3 regions of the Mesorhizobium sp. P2_D6 genome follow, and region 3 is predicted to be linked to each of the others. Evidence: predicted binding sites of a transcription regulator. Region 3 holds the regulator's gene; each other region holds the start of a gene.

The links. The regulator PhoB, encoded in region 3, activates phosphate uptake and scavenging genes when phosphate is short. The targets are predictions, from matches to a motif close to TGTCATNNANCTGTCAT.
Region 1: the regulator PhoB is predicted to act here: its motif matches at 3,377-3,393, upstream of AC1D1L_RS07770 (PhoX family protein).
Region 2: the regulator PhoB is predicted to act here: its motif matches at 4,412-4,428, upstream of AC1D1L_RS04055 (acid phosphatase).

The regions. Positions count from the first base shown of each region.
Region 1 is NZ_JBFUEG010000003.1:283,136-289,120, forward strand. Features, by position in the region: gene urtB (urea ABC transporter permease subunit UrtB) at 1-1,205, opposite strand, end outside; gene urtA (urea ABC transporter substrate-binding protein) at 1,311-2,621, opposite strand; gene AC1D1L_RS07765 (hypothetical protein) at 2,933-3,328, shown strand; gene AC1D1L_RS07770 (PhoX family protein) at 3,449-5,362, shown strand; gene AC1D1L_RS07775 (GMC family oxidoreductase) at 5,431-5,985, opposite strand, start outside.
Region 2 is NZ_JBFUEG010000002.1:195,344-201,328, reverse strand. Features, by position in the region: gene corA (magnesium/cobalt transporter CorA) at 1-742, shown strand, start outside; gene AC1D1L_RS04075 (MaoC family dehydratase) at 837-1,298, shown strand; gene AC1D1L_RS04070 (MaoC family dehydratase) at 1,295-1,759, shown strand; gene AC1D1L_RS04065 (adenine phosphoribosyltransferase) at 1,804-2,349, opposite strand; gene AC1D1L_RS04060 (alpha-hydroxy acid oxidase) at 2,359-3,504, opposite strand; gene AC1D1L_RS04055 (acid phosphatase) at 3,672-4,367, opposite strand; gene AC1D1L_RS04050 (cytochrome c1) at 4,495-5,367, opposite strand; gene AC1D1L_RS04045 (cytochrome b) at 5,391-5,985, opposite strand, start outside.
Region 3 is NZ_JBFUEG010000018.1:16,471-22,455, reverse strand. Features, by position in the region: gene AC1D1L_RS27460 (sugar ABC transporter permease) at 1-287, opposite strand, end outside; gene xylF (D-xylose ABC transporter substrate-binding protein) at 437-1,477, opposite strand; gene AC1D1L_RS27450 (ROK family protein) at 1,742-2,977, shown strand; gene phoB (phosphate regulon transcriptional regulator PhoB) at 3,002-3,691, opposite strand; gene phoU (phosphate signaling complex protein PhoU) at 3,708-4,412, opposite strand; gene pstB (phosphate ABC transporter ATP-binding protein PstB) at 4,454-5,278, opposite strand; gene pstA (phosphate ABC transporter permease PstA) at 5,296-5,985, opposite strand, start outside.

The DNA of each region.
Region 1 (5,985 bases), on a different contig from region 3:
AGCAGCACACCGAAGACGGTGAGCGCGAAGACCAGAATCCACAGCCTGTTCCAGGTGATGGCGAGCTGGCCGACATCGAAGGAGCCCGACATCCAGGAGGGATTGCCGACCTCCTGGTTGGTCGGCCCGAAGATCGAGCGCACTGCCTGCTGCAGGACCAGCGAGACGCCCCAGGTCGCGAGCAGCGTTTCCAGCGGCCGGCCGTAGAGGAAGCGGATGACGCCGCGCTCGATGATCAGGCCGATAGAGGCGGCAACCAGGAAGGCGAGCGGCAACGCAATGACCAGCGACCAGTCGAACAGGCCGGGGAACGAGGTTCGGATCACCTGCTGCACGACGAAGGTGGTGTAGGCGCCGAGCATGACCATCTCGCCATGCGCCATGTTGATGACGCCCATGACGCCGAAGGTGATGGCAAGGCCGATGGCCGCCAGCAGCAGCACCGAGCCGAGCGATATGCCGTACCAGATGTTCTGACCGGCATCCCACAGCGCCAGGCTCGAATTGATGCTGGCGATCGCAGCGCTCGCCGCGTCCTTGAGCGCGCCTTGCGCGTTGGCCTCGACCGACGTGAGCAGCGACAGCGCGTTGCGGTCGCCGCGCGCGCCGATGAGCGCAATGGCTGCAAGCTTGTCGGCCTCGGGCTTGTCGGAGACCAGAACCGACGCAGCGCGCGCCTGCTCGAACAGCGCCTTGACCTTGGCGTCGGTCTCGGCGGCAATGGCCGCGTCGAGCGGCTCGATGTTGGCGGCATCGGGCGTCTTGAACATTGTGTCGGCGGCAGCAATGCGGACAGCCGGATCTTTCGCACGCAACGTCAGCGTGCCCAGCGCATCGCGGATGACGCGGCGCAGCGTGTTGTTGACCTTGATCTTGGTGATATCGGCCTTGGCTGCCTCGCCGGCGCTCTCGCCGCTCAGCGGATCGAGCAGCGTGACACTGTCGCCCGCCTCATTGCCGACGAAGACGGCTGAATCGACTTTGCGGATGTAAAGATTACCTTCGGCAAGTGCAGCGAGCGGTCGTTCGACTGCGGGATCGCCGGTCGCGGCAAGCTCGCGCACCACGGCTTCGGTCGCCGAAAACCCTGAGCCGGTGGCGAATTTGGCGATGACGGCGCGCAGATCGGCTTCGGCTGCGTTCGACGGCAACAGACTTGCCATCAGGAACACCAGCATGAGGCCGAGAGCGCGCAACAGGATCATCCGTTCAGGTACTTTTCCGGAAGGTGGAATTTGGCGTCCGGGCGGGCTGAAGCGCCCGGACGCCTTGCGGTCTCTGGCCTTGGAACCGGCCAGTCCCGGGAGGGATCAGTTCGTGCCCTTGCCGCCGCATCTGCCGGTGGCAACGTTGAAGTTGCCGCAGGACAGAGGCGCACGCCAATCCGAGATCAGATCCTTGGAGTCAGGCAGATAGTCGGACCACTCGTCGCCCATCACGAGGCCGGGCGTCTGCGACACGGTCTCGAACTGGCCGTCGGCCTGGATCTCGCCGATCAGCACCGGCTTGGTGATGTGGTGGTTCGGCATCATCGTCGAATAGCCGCCGGTCAGGTTCGGCACGGACACGCCGACCATGGCGTCGATGACCTTGTCCGGATCGGTGGTGCCGGCCTTCTCGACCGCCTTCACCCACATGTTGAAGCCGATATAGTGGGCTTCCATCGGGTCATTGGTGGTGCGCTTGTCGTTCTTGATGAACTTGTGCCAGTCAGCGATGAACTTCTTGTTTTCCGGCGTGTCGACGCTCTCGAAATAGTTCCAGGCGGCGAGATGGCCGACCAGCGGCGCGGTGTCGAGACCGGCCAGTTCTTCCTCGCCGACCGAAAAGGCCATGACCGGAATGTCCTCGGCCTTGATGCCCTGGTTGCCGAGCTCCTTGTAGAAGGGAACGTTGGCGTCGCCATTGACGGTCGAGACGACGGCGGTCTTCTTGCCGGCCGAACCGAACTTCTTGATCGCCGAGACTTCGGTCTGCCAGTCGGAGAAGCCGAACGGCGTGTAGTTGACCATGATGTCTTCGGCCGCGACGCCCTTGGCCTTCAGATAGGCCTCGAGGATCTTGTTGGTGGTGCGAGGATAGACATAGTCGGTGCCTTCCAGCACCCAGCGCTTCACCGAGCCGCCATCCTCACTCATGAGGTAGTCGACGGCGGGGATCGCCTGCTGGTTTGGTGCGGCGCCGGTGTAGAACACGTTGCGCTCGCTTTCCTCGCCCTCATACTGGACGGGATAGAACAGGATGTTGTCGAGCTCGGAAAACACCGGCAGCACCGATTTGCGCGACACCGAGGTCCAGCAGCCGAACACGGCGGCGACCTTGTCCTTGGAGATCAGCTCGCGCGCCTTTTCGGCGAACAGCGGCCAGTTGGACGCCGGATCGACGACGACCGCTTCCAGCTTCTTGCCGAGCAGGCCGCCCTTGGCGTTCTGCTCTTCGATGAGCATCAGCATGGCGTCTTTCAGCGTCGTCTCCGAAATCGCCATGGTCCCCGACAGCGAATGCAGAATGCCGACCTTGATCGTGTCTTCGGCGGCCTTGGCCGGAGACGACATCGACAGGCCGGCAGCGACCACGCCGGCCGAAAACATTTTTGTTATTGTCGCGAAATTACCCCTCATACCGAATACTCCCAAGCTGGTTGATTGCAGCGCAACCATGCAATGCAACAGCCGTGCCAAACGCAAATGCGGCTCTCGGAAATGGGGAATAATCTAACGTTATCAGCCGATTGTTATATTAGCCTAAAGAAAACAAAGGCAGCCGGTTAAAAATTGATTGAGGGAAATTTGCGCAGCGCACAAGACTTTTGCCTAATTTTCGCCCAATTATGACAAGTGCCTAGATTTTGAACTCAGCCAGGCACGCGGACGAACAATATTGCGGCACGGCGCAAAAATGGGGCAAGCTCACTCCGCAAACGAGTGACCCGATGACATCCCGCATCTCCTGCATTTCCGGCATCCTGCTGCTGATGGCAACGAGCGACGGCGCGCGCGCCGACTTCAGCGATGGCAAGCTGCCAGACGGCACCTATCACTGCGAAGTCTATCTGCTCGGCGCCTTCCTCAACCTCGGTGACATCACCATCAAGGGCAATGTCTATACCGGCCCGGTGACGTTCGGCACCGCGCGGCAAGGTTATAACTATCAGATGAACGCCAATGGCGAGATCACCTGGCTGGGACCGCTGGGCGGCTACACTACCGGCGGCAACTCCGTCTCGATGACGCAGGCGACGCTGGACGGCGAGACCACCCCGTCCTTCGACATCATCCTGAAGCAGCCCGACGGTGCCTTCACCGCCTCGACCTGCACCAAGGGCTGAGCCGAGCAAACCACTCTCGCCATCGCTTGCGCCAAAACCTTCCTCTCATGTCATGCGGATGTTGCCGAAGCAGACTAGGGCAGCGGTGCGCCGTAACATCCACCCTGAGAGGCAGACACCATGGCCAACGCACCGTCTTCATCCTCCCCCGTCATCCGCGACGTCATTGCCGAGCGCGTCTCGCGCCGGTCTCTTTTGAAAGGCAGCCTTGCCTCCGGCGCTTTGATTGCCGGCGGCAGCTTTGTCGGCTCCTTGTTTGCCGGCGAAACGCATGCCGCGGCAGCGCAGTCGACGCTCGGCTTTCCCGAGTTGAAGCGGGTCTACGACAAAACCCATGCCGCCGCTGAGGGCTATGAGACGACCATCGTCGCGCGCTGGGGCGACCCGCTTGCCGCAGGCCTCGCCGAGTTCGACGGCAACAAAGTCGCCGCCGACGAGCAGGAGAAACGCTTCGGTTACAATTGCGACTACATCGCCTTCATGCCGCTGCCCAAGGGCACGGTGAACTCCGACCACGGTCTGCTCTGCGTCAACAACGAATACATCTCGCCCAATGTGATGTTTTCCGGGATGACCGAGGACGACGCCGGCAAGACGATGACCAAGGAACAGGTCGATCTCGGCATGGCCGCGATGGGCCATTCGATCGTCGAAGTGCAACTGAAGGACGGCAAGTGGGAAGCCGTGGCTGACAGCCCGCTCAACCGCCGCATCACCGCCAACACCGAAATGACCGTTTCCGGGCCGGCCGCCGGCCATGCCTTGATGATGACTTCAGCCGACGCCACCGGCACCAAGGTGCTCGGCACCAGCTACAACTGCAGCGGCGGCTTCACCCCCTGGGGCACGGTGCTGACCTGCGAGGAAGGCGTGTCGGACATTTTCGGCGGCGACCCGAAGAAGGCGCCGACCGCCGAACTGCTCGACCGTTACGGCTTCGACGGCTCCGACATCTATGGCCGCGGCCGCTTCCACGACCGCTTCAACCTCGACAAGGAGCCGAACGAGGCCAACCGCTTCGACTGGGTGGTCGAGATCAACCCTTACGACCCGCAGTCCAAGCCGGTAAAGCGCACTGCACTCGGACGCATGTCGCATGAGGCGTCGACCGTGGTCCTCAACAAGGACGGCCGCGTCGTCGTCTATATGGGTGACGACGACTATTTCGAATACATGTACCGCTTCGTCTCGGCAAAAGCCTACGACAAGGCCAACCCGGCCTCAGGCGCCGATCTGCTCGACGAGGGCGTGCTGTCGGTCGCCCGCTTCGATGCCGACGGCTCGATGACATGGCTGCCGTTGGTGCATGGCCATGGGAAGCTCACTGCCGAGAACGGTTTTGCCGACCAGGCCGAAGTGCTGTTGAAGACGCGTTTTGCGGCCGACGCGCTGGGCGCCACGCCGATGGACCGGCCCGAGGACATCGAGACCAATCCGGTGACCGGCCGCGTCTATGCGGTGATGACCAAGAACAAGAAGCGCGACCAGTCCAAGGTCAATCCGGCCAACACGCGGCCGGAAAACCTCTGGGGCCATATTGTCGAGTTGATCCCGCCCGGCGGCCGCGGCGCGGATGCCGACCACACGGCGGAAAAGTATGCCTGGGACCTGTTCGTGCTCTGCGGCAACCCGAAAGATGCCAAGGTCGGCGCGACCTTCCATCCCGATACGTCGGACAATGGCTGGTTCGTCTGCCCCGACAACATCACCTTCGATCCAGCCGGGCGGCTGTGGGTGGCGACCGACGGCGCCAATGATTTCGACCTGCCGGACGGCGTCTATGGCGTCGACACCGAGGGTGCCGCGCGCGGCCTGCCGAAACTGCTGTTCACTTGCCCGCATGGCGCGGAAGCAACCGGCCCGTGCTTCACGCCGGACGGCACCACGCTGTTCCTGTCGGTACAGCACCCTGCGGAAGACGCCGAGACGCTCGACAAGGTGCAGACGCTGTGGCCCGATTTCAAAGACGGCCAGTTGCCGCGGCCGTCCGTCGTCGCCATCCGCCGCAAGGACGGGCAGCCGGTCGGCGCCTAGTCAATCTCGGGAGATAAAAGTGCGGAACGCGCCCATGCGCGTTCCGCGTAGCGGTCCGGGAGGACGGCTCAGATCGTCTTGGCCGACATTTGCGACGCTATGTATTCGGCCTGGCGGATCGCCAGCGACACGATCGTAAGTGTCGGGTTTTCGGCCGCACCGGTGGTGAACTGGCTGCCGTCCGACACGAACAGGTTCTTGATGTCGTGCGCCTGGCCGTGCTGGTTGACGACGCCGTCTTCCGCCCTCTCGCTCATCCGGTTGGTGCCGAGATTGTGGGTCGAGGGATAGGGCGGCGTCGGGAACGAGCGCGTCGCACCAACCGCATCGTAAAGCGCTGTGGCCTGCTTGTAGGCGTGGTTGCGCATCGCCGTGTCGTTGGGATGGTCATCGAAATGCACGTCGGCGATCGGCATGCCGTGCGCATCCTTCTCGTCCTTGTGCAGCGTAATGCGGTTTTCCGCACGCGGCATGTCCTCACCGACGATCCACAGGCCGGCCATATGATCATAATGGTCGAGCGCGGTGGTGAAGGAACGACCCCAGCCGCCCGGATTGAGGAAGGCAGCCATGAAGGGCAGACCGAGCGACAGCGTCTCGAACTCGTAGCCGCCGACAAAGCC
Region 2 (5,985 bases), on a different contig from region 3:
AGCGCAGACCGAGATCGACGATCCGCTGATGTCGCCGGTCACTTTCGTGCTTGCCGGACCGAGACTGGTCACCATCCGCTATCATGAGCCGAAGGCGTTCAAGACCTTTCCGCTGCGCGCCGAGAAGGTGGCGACAGGCTGCACTACCGGCAACACCATCCTGATCGGCCTGCTGGAGGCGATCGTCGATCGGCTCGCCGATATTCTCGAACGCGCCGGCCGCGACATCGAGACGATTTCGCGCGATATCTTCGAGGCGCGCTCGACCAAGGTGAACAAGCGCAACCGCGATTTCCAGGAGCTGCTCAAGGCCATCGGCCGCAAGGAGGACATCGCTTCCTCGATCCGCGACAGCCTGATCTCGCTGCAGCGCCTCGCCGGCTTCCTCGCCCATGTCGCGACCCAGACCAAGATGAGCAAGGACGTCCGCGCCCGTATCAAGACCGTGTCGCGCGACGTGCTGTCGCTCGCCGACCACGCCACCTTCCTGTCGCAGAAGATCTCGTTCCTGCTCGACGCGACGCTGGGCATGATCTCGATCGAGCAGAACGCCATCATCAAGATCTTCTCGGTCGCCGCCGTCATCTTCCTGCCGCCGACGCTGGTGGCTTCGATCTACGGCATGAATTTCGACGTCATTCCAGAGCTGAAATGGGAGCTCGGCTATCCCTTCGCCATTGGCCTGATGATCCTGTCGGCGATCCTCCCCTTCTGGTATTTCCGCCGTCGCGGCTGGCTCTGACCGGGTCTGGATCACTAGAATTCACTTGACCCAACGCCCTCGGGACGGCATCCGGATGCCCGGTGATCGTACAATCTTGAACTGGATTAGGATCATGACTGGAAAGACCTGGGCCTATGAGGATTTCACCGAGGGCGCATCGATCGACCTCGGCGCCAAGCAGGTGAGTGCGGCCGAAATCGTCGAATTCGCCACCGAGTTCGACCCGCAGCCGATGCATCTCGACGAGGAGGCCGGCAAAGCCAGCATCCTTGGCGGGCTCGCCGCTTCCGGCTGGCACACCTGCGCGATCTTCATGCGCATGCTGTGCGACGCCTTCCTGCTCGACTCGACCGCGCAAGGTGCGCCGGGCATCGACCAGGTCAGATGGAAGAAGCCGGTGCTGGCCGGCGACACGCTTTCCGGCAGGACTGGTGTGGTCGCCAGGCGCCTTTCGAAGTCACGACCCCAACTCGGTCTGGTCACCTTTCGCAGCGAAATGGTCAACCAGCGTGGCGAGCGCGTCTTCGAACTCGAAAACACCGTCATGTTCCTGACCCGCGAGGCCGGCGCATGAGCCTCGACGCGTTCTTCCGCATTGGCGAAACCATCGATCTCGGCTCGCACACATTCGAGGCCGAGGCGATCAAAGCGTTCGCCCGCAAATACGATCCACAACCCTTCCATGTCGACGAGGAGGCAGCAAAGAAAAGCGTTTTCGGCGGCCTCTGCGCCTCAGGCTGGCACACCGCCGCCACCTGGATGAAACTCAACCTCGAAAGCCGGCTGGACGCCACGCGATGGAGCGGTCCCGGCCCGTTGCCCGAATTCGGCCCCTCGCCCGGCTTCAAGAACCTGAAATGGCCAAAGCCGGTCTATGCCGGAGAAACCGTAACCTTCATGCGCACGGCCGTCTCCCACCGCCCGCTCGCCACCCGCCCCGGCTGGCGGCTGCTCGCGCTGCGCTCGGAGGGGTTCGACTCGACGGACGACAAGGTGCTGGAATTCGACAGCGCCGTGCTGGTGAAGGCGGGGTAGCCTCTTCCTTCTCCCCCAGGGGGAGAAGGGAAAAAGTGCCCTGCCTAATGTCCTTCAAACCCGATCAGCGTCCGCACCGGCACACCCAGCGCCTCAAGCTTCGCCCGCCCGCCCAGGTCCGGCAGGTCGATGACAAAGCATGCAGCAAGAATGTCGGCGCCGATCTGTCTGAGCAGCCTGACCGCTGCTTCCGCCGTGCCGCCGGTGGCGATCAGGTCGTCGACCAGGATCACCTTCTCGCCCGGCACAACACCGTCCTTGTGCATCTCCATCTCGTCCAGCCCGTATTCCAGGCTGTAGGCGACGCGCACCGTCTCGTAGGGCAGCTTGCCCTTCTTGCGGATCGGCACGAAGCCGGCGGAAAGCTGGTGTGCGACGGCGCCGCCGAGGATGAAGCCGCGCGCCTCGATGCCGGCGATCTTGTCGATCTTCTGGCCGGCATAGGGATGCACCAGCTCGTCGATGGCGCGGCGGAAAGCGCGCGCATTGCCGAGCAAAGTGGTGATGTCGCGAAACAGGATGCCGGGTTTGGGATAGTCCGGAATGGTGCGGATCGCGGCGAGCAGCGTGTCTTCGAGCGAGGATTTCATGAGCCGAGATTACCTGAAACGGAGATTCGTGCGCGACAATTGTTCGATCGAACTGCAGCCCATCAGCTTCATGCCACGCTCGATCTCGACCCGCATCTGCTCCAGCGCCCGCTCGACGCCGGGCTGGCCGGCCGCCGCCAGCGGGAACAGATAGTAGCGCCCAACGCCGACAGCCTTGGCGCCGAGCGACAGCGCCTTCAGCACATGCGTGCCGCGCTGCACGCCGCCATCCATGATGACGTCTATTCTGTCGCCGACGGCGTCGACGATCTCGGCCAGCTGGTCGAAGGCCGCCCGCGAGCCGTCCAGCTGCCGGCCGCCATGGTTTGAAAGCACAATGCCGCTGCAGCCGATCTCGACAGCGCGTTTGGCATCCTCCACCGACATGACGCCCTTGAGGCAGAACGGACCACCCCACAGCCTGACCATCTCGGCGACATCGTCCCATGTCATCGACGGATCGAGCATCTCGGTAAAATAGCGGCTGATCGACATCGTGCCGCCGCCCATGTCGACATGCTCGTCGAGCTGCGGCAGCTTGAACCCCTCATGGGTGAAATAGTTGATCGCCCAGCCCGGTTTGAGCGCAAACTGCAGCATGCCGGCAAGGTTGAGCTTGAAGGGAATGGCAAAGCCGGTGCGCTTGTCGCGCTCGCGGTTACCTCCGGTGATGCTGTCAACGGTCAGCATCATCACCTCGACGCCGACCGCCTTGGCCCGCTGCATCATCGCCCGGTTGAGGCCTCGATCCCGGTGGAAATAGAACTGGTAGACCTGCGGGCTGCTGCTGATCTTGCGGGCTTCCTCGAGGCTCACCGTGCCGAGCGAGGACACGCCGAACATCGTGCCGAATTTGGCCGAAGCCTTGGCCACCGCACGCTCGCCCTGATGATGGAACAGCCGCTGCAAGGCGGTCGGCGAGCAATAGACGGGCATGGCCAGTTTCTGGCCCATCACCGTCACCGACATGTCGATCTCGCTGACACCGCGCAACACATTGGGAACGAGGTCGCAGCGCTCGAAACTCTCGGTATTGCGGCGATAGGTGACCTCGTCGTCCGCCGCGCCGTCAATGTAGTTGAAGATCGGCCCCGGCAGCCGCTGCTGCGCCATGCGCCGGAAATCGGAAAAGTTGTGACAGTCGCTTAGCCGCATCATCGATTTCCAAATGCCATGGCGCAAGAAGCTCGCTGCGTCGAATATCAATCCGATGCCGCCATGCCAACGGGTGAATTGCCAAACTGCCTCTTGGCCACAGCCATGAACGAAAAAGGGACGCCGCTGGCGCCCCTTGCCGTCGAAAACCGACTGTTGGGAATAGCTTACATACCGAGGTCGGAACGCAGCTCGGCCTTGGCCACGTCGTACTCGGCCTTGAAGTCGTCGCGGTTGAGCAGGACGGCGGCGATAACGCTACCGGAAATCTTGCCCATCTCGACGTCGGACGGATAGTGGATGCCGCCGACCACACGGTTGTGGGCGTATTCGGCCGCACGCGCCATGATCTCGGCGCGCCTTTCCGGAACCATGTCGGCAAGGATGATGCCCATCATGGTGCCGACCGTGGCATGACCCGAAGGCCAGGAACCGGAGCTCGACAGCTTGACCGCCGGCTTGACGAGGTCGCTGAGTTGGTGCGGACGCGGCCGCTTCCAGACATCCTTGGCCGGATCGACGACGGCGCCTTCGGTGGCCACGACGCGATCGAAGAAGGCTGAGAATTTCGGCAGCTTTTCCTTGTTGAAGTTCGGCCCCATGACATTGGTGAAGCGCCAGACGTCTTCCTCGGCGTCGGCAATGGCGCTGGCCTCCATTTCGGGCGTGCGCGTCACCTGCAGCGTCAGCACCGCGCCGAGCTCGGCCTTGGTCTCAGCCGAATCGTTGGCCGGCGGCGGCGGCAGGATCATCGTCAGGTCGACATCCTTGTTGGTGATGAAGGGCTTTGCGTCTTCGGCCTGGGCGGCCGAGCCGACGATGAGCAGCAGCAGTCCTGCCGCGAGCGATGCGTATCTTTTCATGGGTGCGATCCTTTGATGAGGGCAGCACAGGATCGCCAGATGTGGTGACGGTCATGTGACATGCCCGCCTCCGGAAAAGCAAAAGGGCGCCTTTCGGCGCCCTTTCTTGATCGCAGGCTGCTTGGCCTTAGTGGGCCACGCCTTCCCACACTTTGCGCTTGGTCAGATAAACCAGGGCGCCGAAGAGCAACAGGAACACCAATACGCGGAAGCCGGTCTTCTTGCGGTCTTCCATATGCGGTTCGGCCGCCCACATCAGGAAGGCCGAGACGTCGCGCGAATACTGGTCAACCGTCTGCGGCGAACCGTCATCATAGGTGACCTGGCCGTCCGAGAGCGGCTTCGGCATCTTCAGCGACACGCCGGACATGAAGTACGGGTTGTAGTGGGTGCCTTCAGGGATCACCATGCCGGCCGGCGGCGTCTCGTCGTAGCCGGTCAGCAGCGAATGGATGTAGTCTGGGCCGCCCTGAGCGTACTGGGTGAAGATGTCGAAGACGAAGCGCGGGAAGCCGCGCTCGACACCGCGTGCCTTGGCCAGCAGCGACATGTCGGGCGGGGCTGCGCCACCGTTGGAGGCGGCAGCCGCCTCCTCATTGGCGAACGGCGCCGGGAAATGGTCGGACGGCTTGCCCGGACGGTCGAACATGTCGCCGGCATCGTTGGGACCGTCATGGATGGTGTATTCGGCGGCAAAGGATTTCACCTGTGCTTCCGAATAGCCGAGGCCTTCCAGCGTGCGGAACGCCACCAGGTTCATCGAATGGCAGGCCGAGCAGACTTCCTTGTAGACCTTCAGGCCGCGCTGCAGCTGCGCCTTGTCATAGGTGCCGAACGGACCGGCGAAACTCCAGTCCATTTCCTTCGGCTCGTCGATCGGGAAATGCGTCGGTGCCGCCGCGTTATGCGCCTCTTCGGCCGCCATCGCCACGCTGCCGACCGCTCCGATGCCGCCAGCCAACAGGCCGAGCAGGGCGAGCGAGGTGAGAATCTTTTTCATGCCAAATCCCCTTAGATTCTCGCTCAGCCCTTGGTTTCCGGCGCGGCGTTCGCACCTGCCGGATGTCCCCCACCGGCACCCTTGTTCTTCTCCAGCACCGCTTCGGTGATCGAATTCGGCAGCCTGCGCGGCGTCTCGATCAGGCCGAGCACCGGCAGGACGACGAGGAAGAAGGCAAAGTAGAACAGCGTCGCCATCTGCGCCATGAACACGAAGCTGCCTTCGGCCGGCTGCGAGCCCAGCCAACCGAGCAGGACGGCGTCGGCTGCGAAGAGCCAGAAGAACAGCTTGTACCAGGGCCGGTAGACCGCCGAGCGCACCTTGGAGGTGTCGAGCCACGGCACCAGGAACAGCATGACGATGGCGCCGAACATGCACAGCACGCCGCCGAGCTTGGAGTTGATCGGCCCGATGTTGAAGGTGATGGCGCGCAGGATCGCGTAGAACGGCAGGAAGTACCACTCCGGCACGATGTGGGCCGGCGTCTTCAGCGGGTTGGCGACCGTGTAATTGTCCGGATGGCCGAGGAAGTTCGGCAGGTAGAAGACGAAATAGGCGAAGAAGAACAGGAACACGATCATGCCGAACGCGTCCTTGATGGTCGCATAGGGCGTGAAG
Region 3 (5,985 bases):
GAAAGGTCGATGTTGCGCATGACGATGACCAGCACCATTCCGGTCGCCATGATCGCGACCGAGGAGGTCTGCACCGACAGGTTCCACAGATTGCGCGGCGTCAGGAAAAGCCCGCCCGACAGGATGTGTATGCCGACCCAGATGACCAGCAGGGCGCCGACCATGCCGAGCATGCGCGTGTCGAGTTCGGTAGCCTTGAGGAACCGCCCGACGGCGCTGAGCTCGGATGCGCGCGCCCGGTCCGCAGCAGTGCTGGCGACCGGCTGATTAGAGGTCGTGTCGGTCATGCTATCCTCCCACCGGTTTGCCGTCTGGCGCGGATGCCGGAACATGGATGCTATTTGCTTTCCGTGGTCATTTGAAGCGGAAAGCCCTTGGAGAAACGCCGCGGCTTTTGGGCCGCGGCGCCGAGATTTCGAACCGATAGGGTCCGGTTTTAGTTGCAGGCTGCAACGCTGCCGGCAGTGACGCCGGCGCAGACTTCGTCCTTCTTGATCCAGCCGGCATCGATGACGACGTTGAGGTTGTCCTTGGTGATGGCAACCGGGGTCAGGAACAGCGACTTGACGGTGTTGCCGCCGGGCGTGGTGAAGTCCTTGGCGCCGGCAATGTCGCCCGTCTTCTTGCCGTCGGCCAGCTGCGACGCGATCTCGGCGGCGTTCTTGCCGAGCTCGCGCGCGTCCTTCCACACCGACACGGTCTGCGTGCCGAGCGCGATGCGGTTCAGCGCGGCATGGTCGCCGTCCTGGCCCGAGACCGGAACGGTTCCGGCAAGGCCCTGCGCCGTCAGCGCCGCGACGACGCCGCCGGCGGTTCCGTCATTGGCCGCAACCACGGCATCGACCTTGTTGTCGTTGGCGGTCAGGAACTGTTCCATGTTCTTCTGGGCGTTGGCGGGCAGCCAGCCATCCGTGTAGGCCTCGCCGACATTCTTGACCTTGCCCGAGTCGATGGCTTCCTTGAGCACTTCCATCGAGCCGGCGAACAGGAAATCGGCATTCGGATCGGCACCCGAGCCCTTGATGAAGACATAGTTGCCTTCGGGCTTCGCCTTGAACACTTCGCGGGCCTGCATGCGGCCGACTTCCTTGTTGTCGAAGGTCAGATAGAAGACGTCCTTGTTCTCGATCAGGCGGTCATAGCCGACGACTGGAATGCCTTCGTCCAGCGCCTTCTGCACCGCCGGGCCGATGGCCGAGGCGTCCTGCGCCAGGATGATCAGCGAGTTGGCGCCCTGCGAGATCAGGCTTTCGACGTCGGTCAACTGCTTGCCGGGGTTGGACTGCGCGTCGGCGGAAATGTACTTGTCGCCGGCCGCCTCGATCGCCGCCTTCATCGCCGCTTCGTCGGTCTTCCAGCGCTCTTCCTGGAAGTTCGACCACGACACGCCGATGACCTTGTCCTTCGCCTGCGCGACCGACACTAGCGTCAGCGACATGGCGACACCCGCCAGCATGGCGGCTGCAAATCTGTTCATGATAACCCTCCCTGCGCCGCGCGCGGCGCGACAAAACTGGCCCGAAGGCCGGCACACAGAGGCTCTATTTTTTCGAGCCTCGAAAAAATACTGGTCCAACGGCGAGGCGCTGTCAACATCGATTCTGATGGAATCTGATGGCCTCTGTGAATTTTTTCGAGACTCGCAATAAACAATGACAGCGCGGCCTGCTTCTGCCAATATTTGGCTGGTGCCACCAAATGCCTCCACTATCATGAGGCGCGAGGAGGACCGGGAGGAAAAATGTCGGTTGGAATCCGCCACGACGATCTGCGCCGTCGCAACCGTGCGATGGTGATTTCGGCCGTGCGCCGGGCCGGCCAGCCGTCGCGGACCGAGATTGCGGCGACCACCGGCCTCAGCCATTCGACCATATCGGCGATCTCGTCTGATCTGATTCAAGAAGGCATCCTGGCCGAGAGCAAACCCGGCGAGACGGGTGCGCTGAAGCGCGGCCGGCCGCAGGTCGGCCTTGGCCTCAATCCGGAAGCGGCGGCGGTGATGACCGTGGTGCTGTCGCTGAACTTCCTCTCCGTCACCGTCATCGACTATGCCGGCCATGTGGTCGCCGAGGAGCAGCGCCGGCTGGACACGCTGACCATGCCGCGCGACGAGCTGATCGGCGAATGCACGGCAATCGTGCGGCGGCGGCTCGAGGATCCCGATCTTGATGTTCAGAGCATCGCCCGCATTGCCATGGGCATCCAGGGCATCACCGATTCGCAGGCGCGCGCCATGCTGTGGTCGCCTATCACGCCGCTGACCGACATTGCCTTCGCCGACATACTGGAAGCGGAATTCGGCATTCCGGCCACCATGGAAAACGACTGCAACATGATGGCGGTGGCGCTGCAATGGCGCCAGCCTGAGCGCTACCGCGACAATTTCATCGCCATCCTGCTCTCGCATGGCATCGGCATGGGGCTGGTGCTGAAGGGCGAATTGTTCACCGGCACCCATTCCTCGGGCGGCGAGTTCGGCCACATGATCCACCGGCCCGGCGGCGCGCTGTGCCGTTGCGGGCGGCGCGGCTGCGTGGAGGCCTATGCCGGCAACTACGCCATCTGGCGCAGCGCCAAAATGATGAGCGAGGATGCCGAACCGGTCGATGTCGGCGACGCCGACATGCGGGCGCTCGCCGCACGTGCCCGCGAGACCGACGGCCCCGAGCGCGAAGCCTACCGCAAAGCCGGCGAGGCGCTTGGCTTCGGCCTCGGCAGCCTGTTCGCGCTGATCGATCCAGCACCTGTCGCCATGGTCGGAGTCAGCGCCGCCGCGTTCGATCTGATCGAACCGGCATTGCGCGAAGCGATTGCTCAGACTGCCGGCGGCCAGCACTCGAAATCGATCTCCTTCGACACCGAGCCCAACGAACTGCCGCTGATCCGCGAAGGCTGCGCCATGCGCGCGCTCAGCTTCGTCGACCAGGAGATTTTCGCACCGGGGATTCAGGCGAAAGCGGGCAAGCATGTCGCCTGAGGGGCCGGCAACAGCGCGGCGCGCCTAATCTTCCCGGATAGCGTAGCCGGCGCCGCGGATGGTGCGGATGACGTCGGGCATGCGGCCATTGTTGACCGCCTTGCGCAGTCGGCCGACATGCACGTCGACCGTGCGCTCGTCGATATAGATCGTCTCGCCCCAGACATTGTCGAGCAGCTGGCTGCGCGAGAACACGCGGCCGGGATGGCGCATCATGAATTCGAGCAGGCGGAACTCGGTCGGTCCGAGCCTGATTTCGCTCTTCTTGCGGTAGACGCGGTGCGATTCACGGTCGAGCACGATGTCGCCGACCTTGAGCACGCTGGACAGCACTTCCGGCTTGGCGCGGCGCAGCAACGCTTTCACGCGCGCCATGAATTCCGGTGTCGAGAACGGCTTGACCAGATAGTCGTCGGCGCCGGTGGACAGGCCACGCACGCGGTCGCTCTCCTCGCCACGCGCGGTCAGCATGATGATCGGCAGCCGTTCGGTCTCGGGCCGCATGCGCAGCCGGCGGCAGAGCTCGATGCCGGACACCGCCGGCACCATCCAGTCGAGCACCAGAAGGTCGGGCACATTTTCCTGCAGCCGAATTTCGGCCTCGTCGCCGCGCGTCACCACCTCGACCTGGTAGCCTTCGGATTCGAGGTTGTAGCGGAGAAGCACGCCCAGCGGCTCCTCGTCCTCCACGACCATGATGCGTGGCGCGATCATCAGCAGTTCACCCTTGTCAGGCCGAAGTGGCCATCGCCGTCTCGTCCTGCTTCGGGCGATTGGCGGGCAATTGCTGGCCGGTCAGCACATAATACGCATTTTCAGCGATGTTGGTGACATGATCACCGATGCGCTCCAGATTCTTGGCGCAGAACAGGAGATGCGTGCAGGCGGTGATGTTGCGCGGGTCTTCCATCATGTAGGTCAAGAGTTCACGAAACACCGACGTGTATTTGACGTCGACACGTTCGTCCTCATTCCTGAGTTTCGCCAGGGCTGCGGCATCCGCGGCGGCATATTCCTCGACCACCCCTTGCACCTGGATCAGCACCAGCTGCGCCATCGCATCGATGGAATGCGAGAGGTCGCGCGGCGTGACGCTGAGGCCCACAGTGCCAACGCGCTTGGCGATGTTCTTAGCGAGATCGCCGATGCGCTCGAGGTCGCCGGCCATGCGGATCGAGCCGACCACGGCACGCAGATCGTTGGCCATCGGCTGGCGCTTGGCGATGAGCGTGATGGCGCGATCGTCGAGTTCCCGCTGGCGCGCGTCCATGATGGCGTCGTCGGAAACGACACGTTGCGCCAACGCATTGTCGGAATTGAGCAGCGCTTTTGTCGAGCCGCTGACCATCGACCCGGCCAGATCGCCCATGTCGCGGATCAGCTTGCTGATCTGGCCCAACTCTTCATCGAAGGAGGCGACGGTATGTTCACCCATGATCGTGGTCCTCGTGCCTGAAAATTCAACCGCTGGACGGCTCAGCCGAAGCGGCCGGTAATGTAGTCCTGGGTGCGCTTGTCGTCGGGATTGGTGAACATCTTGTCGGTGGCGCCCTCCTCGACCAGGTAGCCGAGGTGGAACATCGCCGTGCGCTGCGACACGCGCGCCGCCTGCTGCATCGAGTGGGTGACGATGACGATCGTGTAATTCTGGCGCAGCTCGTCGATCAGCTCCTCGACGCGTGCGGTGGCAATCGGGTCGAGTGCCGAGCAGGGTTCGTCCATCAGGATTACTTCCGGCGACACCGCAATGGCGCGCGCGATGCACAGGCGCTGCTGCTGGCCGCCGGACAGGCCGGTGCCGGGCTCCTGCAGGCGGTCCTTGACCTCGTTCCAGATCGCCGCCTTCTTCAAGCTCGACTCGACGATCTGGTCCATGTCGGACTTGCGCTTGGCTAGGCCATGGATGCGCGGGCCGTAGGCAACGTTCTCGTAGATCGACTTCGGGAACGGATTGGGCTTCTGGAACACCATGCCGACGCGAGCCCTGAGTTCGACGACGTCGATGTTCTTGTCATAGATGTCATCCTCGTCGAGCGTGATCTTGCCGGTCACCCGCGCCGAATCGATGGTGTCGTTCATGCGGTTGAGGCAGCGCAGGAAGGTCGACTTGCCGCAGCCGGACGGGCCGATCAGCGCCGTCACCTGGTTCTGGCGGACGTCGAGATTGACGTCGAACAGCGCCTGCTTCTCGCCGTAGAACACGCCGACCTTGTCGCCGCGCATCTTGATGACTTCGTTCGACTTGGCGTTCATTTTGTCGCCCACTGCGTTTTCAAGGGACTGTTCGGTCATGATGTTCATACCAAATTGCCTTTTTTCTACCAGCGCCGCTCGAACCGGCGCCGAAGCACGATCGCGGTGATGTTCATGGCCATGAGGAAGACGAGCAGGATGATGATGGCGCCGGACATGCGCTCGACAAAAGCGCGTTCGGCCTCGTTTGCCCACATGTAGATCTGCACCGGCAGTGCGGTCGCCGGATCGAAAGGCGTCTTCGGATAGTCGGCGACGAAGGCGACCATGCCGATCAGAAGCAGCGGTGCTGTCTCACCCAGCGCACGCGCCAGGCCGATAATCGTGCCGGTCAGGATGCCGGGAGCGGCAAGCGGCAGTATGTGCTGAAACACCATCTGCATCTTCGAGGCGCCAAGCCCAAGCGCTGCCGAGCGGATCGACGGCGGCACCGCGGCAAGGGCCGCGCGCGTCGCGATGATGATGGTCGGCAGCGTCATCAATGTCAGCACCAGGCCGCCGACAAAGGCGGCCGAGCGCGGCATGCCGAGGAAGTTGATGAACACGGCAAGGCCGAGCAGACCGAAGACGATCGACGGCACCGCCGCAAGATTGTTGATGTTGACCTCGATCAGGTCGGTGAAGCGGTTCTTCTTGGCGAATTCCTCGAGATAGATCGAGGCCGCGACGCCGATCGGCAGCGCCAAAAGCAGCACGATCACCATCATGTAGAACGAGCCGATGATCGCCACGCCCATGCCTGACGTCTCGGGCCG